One region of the Paenibacillus sp. IHB B 3415 genome, then DNA from elsewhere that is predicted to be linked to it. Evidence: riboswitches for the same ligand, from Rfam matches in the RefSeq annotation. Region 1 holds a riboswitch; each other region holds the start of a gene.

Region 1 (3,522 bases):
TCAATATTCCCAAAGTTGTTCTGCGCACCTCATCTGTCATTACAGATGCCCAGGGGGATAACGGCGCCCATAATCTCAAAGACGATATTATCGTGACCTTCCTTGTTAACAAGGATAAGCTAACGTCGCCTGTCCTGGTCATTTCACTGGCCGACCTTGAGCAGCAAAGTCCGGATCTTGTAGCTAAGGGAATTCTCGGCGGGATCTTTGGTGTAGAGAATGGGGGCATCAAAGCAGGCACTTCAGATAAACTGAGCGTACAGTTTGCCTTCAAGGAAACCTTCCAGCCGCAAAACTACTATCAAGGCGATACGCTGGCCCTGACCCTGAATTTCGAAGCCAATCAGGAAAAAGGCGCCCTCAAATAATCTGTCTGTACACGATTCCTGATCACCAATCTTAAAAAAACATAATATACTCGAGGAGGAAATTAATTATGGGTATCAAGAAAACTTTGGGTCTTGGCGTAGCATCGGCAGCACTGGGATTGTCTTTAATCGGAGGGGGCACCTTCGCTTACTTCAGCTCCACAGCAACCAGCACGGCAACCTTTGCGGCAGGCACGCTGAAGCTCGGCTCTTCCTTTAATACACCTGTTGCCCTGACCAATCTGAAACCGGGTGATTACACCGTACGCACCTTCACCTTGTCCAATGACGGCACCCTGGATATCAAACTCCTAACGCTGGCCACCAGCTACACTATAACTGATGCGAAGGGCGATAATGCCGGCCAGGATCTTGGAGATCACTTCAAAATCAAACTTCTCGACAGCTCTTACACCAGCGGTCCGCTTGCCGGCCATGTGCTGTCCGAGATCTCCCTGAAGGACCTGAAGAACACTTCCAGCTATGATCTCGTAACGGCGGGTGTACTGCCGGGAGGCATCGCCGCTACCCAAACCAAAACCTTCAAGATTGCTTTCGAATTCGTTGACAATACCCAGGATCAGAATATCTTCCAGGGTGACGGCTTGGCGCTGAACTGGACATTCAATGCTACGCAAGGTTTGGGAGAAGCCAAATAAGGCCATTAAACTATATACACAAAACGGCATATCCTCCCTCATCCGGGCTGGATATGCCGTTTTGTCTCTCCCCGCCAGCTTCTGGCAGGAACAAGGGTTTTTGTCCGTTTTGCGAATTTTTGTTATACTGATAACAAAAAGTACGGAGGGCGTTGTAATCGTGTCAGATAACATGGGAAGCCGCATCCATAGGCTCCGTCTGGAGAAGGGTTATTCTTTATCCGAGCTTGCGGATAAGGCTGACGTGGCGAAATCATACTTAAGTAATGTCGAACGGAATATCCAATCCAACCCCTCCATTCAATTTATCGAAAAAATTGCCGATGCACTTCAAGTATCGATTCACGTATTACTGTATGGCGGAATTGCAGAGACTGCAGAACCGGCTCTCGATGGAGAATGGTTCAGGCTGGTACAGGATGCGATGGCCTCTGGTATAAGCAAACGTGAATTCAAGGAATTTCTCGATTATCAGAAATGGCGGCTGGAGCAAAAGGATAACTAAACAGGATGAACCGCAGGGAGGAACAATGTTGCCTGCCCCCTTCCCGGTTAACAGAACAAGGCACAGCGTGTACACCGCTGTGCCCTGTTCTGTATGTATCCGTACAATGCTGAATGCCCTACATCGCCTGGAGTGCTTTTTCAGTAAAAAAACGCCGAATCTCGTCTGCCTGGATGCCAGCCTGCTTAGCAGACATTAGCAAATGCACCCATTCTAAATCCAGATCAACTGCCTGCAGTTCGTCATTCCCCTGGTTGGACTTATCCAAGAAATCTCCTCCTAGAATTTTCGCGTCCCCAGGCAGTCCGGCCATCATAGTATTTCTACTTTAGATCCGAGACTTTGTGCCCCTGTCTTTCGGCAGGTTTACCCTTTACTGGACCCTTTACATGAAAGGATCTGGAAAGAATCGATGAAACCGTTCTCCGCAATAACATTATACAAGATCTTACATGAAAAGTGTGTCGTTTTCTGGAATTTTTTTATGTTAAATCGTGAGGACCCTTAGCTAAAATTGCCAATAGCTTGTATAAATAATTCCAATTCATCTTCAATCGGTCCAAATTAGTTCAAATATACTAAATAGATATTAATCCCGTAATACAATATAGATGTAATTACCCATTTCTATGATTTACAACCACCTAAACCCCTTAATTTTTTATTATTTTTAACGATATTTTATTTCTCCGGCTTCACCCGGAAAATTTATGATTGTTCCGTATGAATCCCCTGCTGAATCATACCGTTTTGCGAACGGATTGCACGAAAGTATGAATTGATTACCCTGCCGGAAAGTAGCACAATAAGATGAGAATGAAACCGCAAACATCGCAGCTCCGCTAAGCGGTGTTCCTAATATACCGCATGTGGAGTTTATCCGTTAGGAGGACCTACTCATGGCCGTCAAAGAGCCCTATAACGAATCTGTCTGGAGCAAGTATTACGGTCCCAATCTGGGCTACATTCAGGAGAAATACGAGCAGTTTGTCAAGGACCCCACTTCCGTAGAGCATCATTACCGCGACCTCTTCACAGTATCCGGCCCGCCTCCCCTGGCTCCGGATGCCGTCAAGACGCCTCCCCCCGCCATCTCAGGAGATACAGAGTGGCTCAAGAAAGCCGTTAAAGCTTCCAAGCTAATGGCTAACATCCGAATATACGGCCATATGGCTGCCGATATCGATCCGCTGGAGCGGAGCACCAACCCGATGGCGAAATGGCTGGAGATCGAGACCTATGAGCTGACGCGCGAAGATCTGAATGCCCTGCCGGCTTCACTGATCTGGGAGAATGCCCCTGAGGGCGTGCATACCGCTATGGATGCCGTTCACAGAATGCGCCAGGCCTACACACAGACCATTGCCTATGAATTCGGGCATGTGCATGACGAGCGTGAGCTGCGCTGGCTCAACAGCCAGGCGGAATCCACAACGTCGCCTGCTCCACTGAACCATGCGGAACGCAAAGAGCTGCTGAAACGCCTGATTCAGGTAGAGCAGTTCGAGACCTTCCTGCATAAGACCTTCGTCGGCCAGAAGCGCTTCAGCCTGGAGGGCAATGATGCCCTCGTGCCTATGCTGGATGAAATTGTCCGCGCTGCCGCACATGACGGCGCAGAGCATATCCTGATGGGTATGGCCCACCGCGGAAGACTTAATGTGCTTGCCCACATTCTGGGCAAACCTTATGATATTATTTTCTCGGAATTCCATCATTCGCCGAACAAGGAGCTCTTCCCGTCCGAAGGCTCCATGGGTGTCACCTATGGCTGGAGCGGTGATGTGAAATACCATCTAGGCGCCGACCGCGCCGTCCGCGAAGGCGAAACCGTGCGTACACGCATCACGCTTGCGAACAACCCGAGCCATCTCGAGTTCGTGAATCCGGTCGTTGAAGGCTTCACGCGTGCAGCCCAGGAGGAACGGGGCACCCCAGGCCTGCCTAAGCTGAATACGGACAAAGCCATGGCCGTGCTTATGCATGGCGA
Region 2 (3,522 bases), on a different contig from region 1:
TGACACTCATAACAGCCAGTCTTTCAGCTTCCGAAACGCAGCCAGCTCCCAATAACAATCCGATATTTTGGCGACATCACATAAACTTAGGAGGGTTCACTTATGAAACTAGTACTTCTATCAGGCGGTTCTGGTAAACGGCTCTGGCCTTTGTCCAATGATTCACGTTCGAAGCAATTTCTGAAAGTACTGGAAAGCCCGGCAGGTGAACCGGAATCCATGGTACAGCGGGTATGGAGACAGCTGCAGGAGACAGGAATGGCGGAATCGTCCTACCTGGCTACCGGCCGCAGCCAGGTAGAGATGATTCAGAGCCAGCTGGGCAGCGGGGTGCCGATTATCGTTGAGCCGGAGCGGCGCGATACCTTCCCTGCCATTGCATTGACAGCAGCTTACCTGTATTCGATCGCCGGTGTTTCACCAAGCGAGACGGTAGCCATCCTGCCCGTCGATCCTTATGTGGAGTCGTCCTTCTTCGATACCGTTCTGCAGCTGGAGAGCACGATGCTGGAGAGCGGCGCCAATCTGGCGCTGATGGGCGTAGTTCCGGAGCATGCCTCCGAGAAATACGGCTATATCATTCCTACCAGCGCCGAAGCGGGAGCGAGCGGGTATCTGCAGGTGAGCCACTTCCAGGAGAAGCCGGACCGCAAGCAGGCTGAGGAGCTAATCAGCCGGAACGCACTCTGGAACTGCGGCGTGTTCGCTTTCCGTCTAGGTTATCTGCTGGATATTCTGCAGCGCAAAGGACTGCCGCTGAACTATGAGGAACTGCAGAAGCAGTATAAACTGCTGGCTTCCATCAGTTTTGATTATGAAGTGGTGGAAAAAGAAGAGAATATCGTGGTTCAGCCTTACGCCGGATTCTGGAAGGATCTGGGCACCTGGAATACGCTGACCGAAGAAATGACCAGCAATCATGTCGGCAAAGGCTTCGTCACTGCTGATTCCGAAGGCACCTGCCTGATCAACGAACTGGACATTCCGATCACCGTGATCGGGGCGAAGGATCTGATTATCGCCGCCAGCCCGGACGGAATTCTGGTTACGCACAAGGCGGAGAGCCCGCGCATTAAGGAAGTGCTGAAATCTTTTGAACAAAGACCGATGTACGAAGAACGCCGCTGGGGCCACTACAAGGTAATTGATTATGTGAAATATGCGGAAGGCAATGAGGTGCTGACGAAGCGGATCTTTATCTCTGAAGGTAAAAATATCAGCTATCAGCTGCATCACAAACGCAGTGAAATCTGGACGATTGTCAGCGGTGAAGCCAGCATTGTGCTCAATGAGAAAATGCATAATGTGAAGGCGGGGGATGTCGTACGGATTCCGGAAGGCACCAAGCATGCGATCCTGGCATTGACAGATATGGAATTTATCGAAGTGCAGACCGGCTCTGAGCTGGTGGAGGAAGATAACATCCGAATCACCCTGGATTGGGAAGATATCGCCTTGCAGCAATTCATTTCGTAGGTCTAATCTATCTATATAACCAATTGTTACAAATCCAAAACAGGTATTAAGAACCAATTATTAAGAAAATTTCATTTTTGCTCTAAATTAAAACTAAATAGGGACGATACTTACGGTAAGAGGGATTAATCCTTCAATACGACAAAGGCAAACCTAATCGAAAGATAGGGACGCAAAGCTATAGGGCCTTCGCAAGAGTGGCAGCCTGGCTACCGAAAGGAAGATGGATTTTGATAACTTACCGTAAGTCTCGTTTGCTGTGCACTGTGCTGTCTCTGGCCCTTTTATTGACTGCAGTACCTCTGGGACTCGGCGGAATGCCTTCATCTGCAGAAGCTGCATCTAGTTCCAAAGCGCCCGTTAATCCGGAGGCTTCAACCGAAGCAGTCAGATTGCTGGATGATCTGTATTCTATCACTGGAAAAGGCATTATTACCGGCCAACATGACTATCTGGAAAGTCCGGACGAATTCAGCAACAAGCTGAAGGGAACCAGCGGACAATATGCTGCTCTTCACGGCTATGAACTGGGCGTAATTAGCGGGCAATCGGAAAGTACAGCAGCGGCGCAGCGCAGAAATGTGGTGAACAGCGCGATCAACTGGTATAAGGGCGGCGGCATTGTAGCCATGACTTTTCATGAGAATCTGCCCGGTACCGCATACCTCTGGTCCAATGTTCAGAAACCGCTGAGCCAGGCGGAATTCAATAAATATATTACTCCGGGTACAACACAGTACACTGCATTGATTGCAGATCTGGACAAAGTGGCAGTTTCACTTAAAAGTCTGCGGGATGCTGGTGTGCCCGTACTATGGAGACCTTACCACGAAATGAACGGTAACTGGTTCTGGTGGGGGAAGAAAAATAACTTTGCTGCGCTTTGGAATATTATGTATGACCGTTTCGTGAACGTTCATAAATTAAACAACCTGCTGTGGGTATGGAACCCCAATGCACCCAATGCCTGGTCTGATCCTTATGCGCTGACCTATCCGGGGGCTGACAAGGTGGATGTACTCGCGGCAGATATATATGAGAACGATTATATGAATAAATACCATGACAGCCTGCTCGCCCTTGCGAATGGCAAACCGATTGCCATTGGCGAGAATGGACAAATGCCAAGCACGGCAAAGCTGCAGCTCTCCCAGAAAAATTGGGTATATATGATGAGCTGGGGAAAAATGCTGTATGAAACCAACACCGATGCTACCATCAAAGGCTTCATGAGCGACAGCTATACTGTGACCCGGGACGATTATAAAGCAGGCACATTTGCGGCGGCTTCACCGCAACCAACAGCAACACCAACGCCGGTACCAACAGCAACACCAACGCCGGTACCAACAGCAACGCCAACGCCGGTACCGACAGCAACGCCAACGCCGGTACCGACAGCAACACCAGCGCCGATACCGACTGCAATGCCGATACCGATACTGACGCCGCCCCCTGCTTCCAATGATACTGTGACGGCCCCCGTCGGCAAGAATGGTCTTCAGGGGGAATACTACAAGAACATGACGCTTTCGGGCACTCCGGTTCTGGTCCGGAATGATGCGCTGCTGAACTTTAACTGGCGCCAGGCAGCGCCGGATGCGAAGCTCGGAGTGGATAGCTTCTCTATCCGCTGGACGGGTCAGATCAAACCGTCTTTCAGTGAAACCTATCAGATTATCACTACATCCGATGACGGTATCCGCGTCTATATTGACGGCACAGCTGTAATCGACAGCTGGACCAAACAGAGTGGTACCGAGCGTACAGGAAGCATAAACCTGCAAGCAGGCCGGCTGTATGATATTAAAGTGGAGTATTACGAGAATGCCGGCGATGCCAATATCCGTCTGATGTGGCAGAGTCCAAGCCAGGCGAAGGCAACTGTCCCTACAAGCGCGTTATTTGTGAACACGGCTGCTTCTTCAGCCAGCAAAGCAGCTTTGGATGCTCCTGCTGTGACTGCAACACCAGTACCAACAGCAACGCCATTACCAGTATCAACACCAACACCGGTGCCAACAGCAACGCCAACAGCGGCACCAA
Region 3 (3,522 bases), on a different contig from region 1:
CAACCATCACCACTAGCAGGTATATACTCCACATAACGTTCACCCTTTCAGTAAGTAACCATCCCTTTGAGGAAATGTGTATTCTTGCTTATGAATAATTTGAGCCTAGTATAGCATGGTATCCATTCAACTAAAAACACTGCCGTCAGTCCGGCGCTGCCTGCTTCAACCAAGTGTAAGCTGCGAATAGAATGCGCCCCCGTATACAAAAAGGCTGCTTCCCGGAGAATCTCTCTCCGGCAGCAGCCCTCATCCAAACACAGCGGCATAATAATAATTATTTGCGCTTGTTCGCTCTGGCGGTTCTTCTAAGAAGCAGGCCCAGACCGGCAAGAGCAACACCCGTAATATAGTACGGTGCAGGACTTGATTCACCCGTCTGCGGCAGGGTTTGCTCTGCAGTCACACTGCCCAGAGGAATCTCGTCATCGATAATGATTTCTTCAGGTGCCGGTCCTGCTACAGGTGATGGTGCAGGTGCAGGAACCTCCACAACTGGCTGTGGCGCTGTTGTCAACAACGTCACAACCGGTGATGCTGCCGGCCCGAGAGGAACCGGGTCATCATTAATAGTAGTGTCGGTATCAGTCACAATAGTCCCAATCACTGTCGGAGCCGTTGATGTCGGAAATACGAAGCTTGGGACAAAGACGCTCGTGCTGGTTGCTGTTGGTGCCGCTGTAGGCGCTGTTGTCGGTGCCGCGGTCGGCACTGTTGTTGGCGTCGCTGTCGGTGTAGCCGTAGGCGCTGTTGTTGGCGTCACTGCCGGTGTCGCAGTTGGCGCTGTTGTCGGCGTCGCCGTTGGTGCCGCTGTTGGCGCTGTTGTTGGCGTCGCTGTCGGCGTTACTGTCGGTGTTGTTGTTGGCGTTTCCGTTGGTGCCGCTGTCGGTGTTGCCGTTGGCGTCGCTGTTGGCGTCGGCGTTGCCGTTGGTGCCGCTGTTGGCGTCGGCGTCACTGTCGGTGTCGCTGTTGGCGTCGGCGTTGCCGTTGGCGCTGTTGTCGGCGTTGCCGTTGTTGGCGTTGGCGCTGTTGTTGGTGTTGCCGTAGGCGCTGTTGTCGGCGTCGCCGTTGGTGCCGCTGTTGGCGTTGTTGTTGGCGTTGCCGTTGGCGTCGCTGCTGGTGTCGCTGTCGGTGTTGCCGTTGGTGTTGGCGTTGGCGTCGCTACTGGTGTCGCCGTTGGTGTCGGCGTCACTGCTGGTGTCGCCGTTGGCGTCGGCGTCGCTGCCGGTGTTGCCGTTGGCATTGGCGTCACTGCCGGTGTCGCTGTTGGCGTCGGCGGATCTTGCCCCTTATAAGGAATATGGTGGGATTCCCCCGATCCTGAGAGCGAAGCTCCGATCAGATTCCCGTTGATTTGACCATTATTAAATTGAATAGAGGCATATGGAGCCAGCACAGATCCCAAAACTCCGATACCTTCGATATGAAGACTGGTCGCTTGACTGAAGTTATATAACACTTTACCGTTCATAGCGTTATCCTTATTTCCGTTACCATTAATTCCAGTCCCCATATTCTTCATAGTTATTGAAGTACCGGAGATATTAACTATAGCTGTTGAGCCATCAGGAATCTTAATTCTCAACTCATTTGCACTAGACAGCTTACTCCCGTCCACAGTAAATATGTTAACACCCGAATTTGTACCTTCCAAAAAGAAATTACCGGAATTGGCAGTGGTAACCCCGTTAACAGGCTGAGAAGCAAGCTGCTGAGATTTCTCACGGAGCACACTAAACTCGGCTGAAAAGTCCACAACATTTATTTTTTGTTGTAAGCTTCCTGTCCCCCCGCGCGGGCCTCCGCTGCCGCTATAACTCCCCCCATAGACTACATCACCCACGGTTTCTCCCTGTGAATAATACAGATTACCACCGGCGATGAGAGAGTAGGCTTCCTTCGTTTCCTCACTAGTAAGACTATGTCCCACAGAGTAATTAACATTTAAATTCACGTTTCCGCCGGCAGCTAATCGGCCTTCAATATCACTATGCTTAACATCAACATCTCCCAATATGAACACATTATACTTGGATGCATTGCCCGGCAAAGAGTTGCCCTCGGCTTTAACTGAGATGCTCCCCAGTGAAATAATTCCGCCGCTTCCCACAATCAGAACTGCTATAAGTCCGAACACCGTAAGACGTTTGAATTTTTTTAATTGGAACATACAGGCTCACCTCACAGTTAATATAGATATAGGCCACATTTATATAACAAAAAAAGACCGCCGGAAAGAGGATTGCTCTCTTTACGGCAGTCGGACGATCGTTGCGCTCCATCGCGCTTTAGACTCCTGGACTTTGCGTCCCGTCCTTTCGAACGGTTTGCGTTTATACGTCAGTGAAAGATTAGGTTGTGAAATTATGTACTAAATCAAACTTTTATACTAATGTCTATGACATTCGTTACTTTGGAACTATTTTTAGTTTATCCGCTATCAAGGCTGATTGTCAATGAAATCCTTTGAAACATCTGGTAATAGATTATATCTGCTGATTCATTCCAAAGCACTGTTATAAAAGGGTTTTTTAAAGAAACTTTTGCTTTTCCACCTAAATCCTGATCCTCTCATCGCTCTCGATGGCACCTATAAGGATATTTTGAAACCATGTATAAAGAACTAATTTTAATATCGCAAATTTTAATATAAACACGAGGCCCAATGATCGTAAAGACGCACCTCTTTCTCCTTAGCACATTTTCTTTTACAAGGAAATATAACAACAAATGTATATCCCATATAAAAAAGGCTGCTTTCAGGAGAACGTCTTCTCCCAAAGCAGCCTTTTCGCAATTTAGCGGTGATATCGCCAGCCTTTCGGAAAGGCTCTTACGGATTGCATTTATTTACGTTTATCTGTTCTGGATCTTCTGCCGAGGAATATTCCCAGTCCTGCAAGAGCTAAACCGACTAAGTAATAAGGAGCCGGACTGGATTCACCAGTCTTCGGGAGCGCGGCATCTGCAGGTACATTACCTAACGGAATCTCTTCATCAATGATTGTCACAATCGGCGTTGGACTCGGTGTTGCGCTTGGGCTTGGTGTTGGCGTTAGGGTTGGACTTGGTGTTACTACTAACGGCTGAGGTGTTGCTGTTGCCACAGGGCCCAAAGGCAGCGGATCATCAATAATTATGGTATCTGGATTTACAATATAGCCGATTATTGGAGTCGGCGTTGGCACTACATTAATAAAGACGGGCGGTGCAGACGATGGCACTGGTGCCGGTGGTAATGTCGGTGCTGGTGTTGCCGTTGGTGTTGGTGTTGGTGTTGGTGTTGATGTTGGTGTTGGTGTTGGTGTTGGCGTTGGTGTTGGTGTTGGTGTTGGTGTTGGTGTTGGTGTTGGTGTTGGTGTTGGTGTTGGTGTTGGTGTTGGTGTTGGTGTTGGTGTTGGTGTTGGTGTTGCTGTTGGCGTTGGTGTTGGTGTTGCTGTTGGTGTTGGTGCTGCTGTTGGTGTCGGTGCAGCCGTTGGCGTTGGTGTTGGTGCAGTTGTTGGCGTTGGTGTCGGTGCTGCC

What was found. A riboswitch is a leader RNA that binds a small molecule or an ion and turns the genes downstream of it on or off. The one in region 1 is predicted to bind cyclic di-GMP.
Region 2: linked by a shared signal. The riboswitch ahead of QW71_RS19555 (PA14 domain-containing protein) and the one ahead of QW71_RS38995 (anti-repressor SinI family protein) in region 1 are both predicted to bind cyclic di-GMP.
Region 3: linked by a shared signal. The riboswitch ahead of QW71_RS39440 (choice-of-anchor A family protein) and the one ahead of QW71_RS38995 (anti-repressor SinI family protein) in region 1 are both predicted to bind cyclic di-GMP.

Annotation. Positions count from the first base shown of each region.
Region 1 is NZ_JUEI01000027.1:71,675-75,196, reverse strand. Features, by position in the region: gene QW71_RS14830 (TasA family protein) at 1-368, shown strand, start outside; gene QW71_RS14825 (TasA family protein) at 437-1,027, shown strand; gene QW71_RS14820 (helix-turn-helix domain-containing protein) at 1,200-1,532, shown strand; gene QW71_RS38995 (anti-repressor SinI family protein) at 1,651-1,800, opposite strand; cyclic di-GMP riboswitch class I at 1,829-1,913, opposite strand; gene QW71_RS14815 (2-oxoglutarate dehydrogenase E1 component) at 2,432-3,522, shown strand, end outside.
Region 2 is NZ_JUEI01000043.1:131,568-135,089, reverse strand. Features, by position in the region: gene QW71_RS19560 (sugar phosphate nucleotidyltransferase) at 103-1,476, shown strand; cyclic di-GMP riboswitch class I at 1,613-1,693, shown strand; gene QW71_RS19555 (PA14 domain-containing protein) at 1,707-3,522, shown strand, end outside.
Region 3 is NZ_JUEI01000122.1:40,642-44,163, forward strand. Features, by position in the region: gene QW71_RS33825 (alpha/beta hydrolase) at 1-34, opposite strand, end outside; gene QW71_RS39440 (choice-of-anchor A family protein) at 278-2,170, opposite strand; cyclic di-GMP riboswitch class I at 2,253-2,342, opposite strand; partial or broken gene QW71_RS40235 (LPXTG cell wall anchor domain-containing protein) at 2,847-3,522, opposite strand, start outside.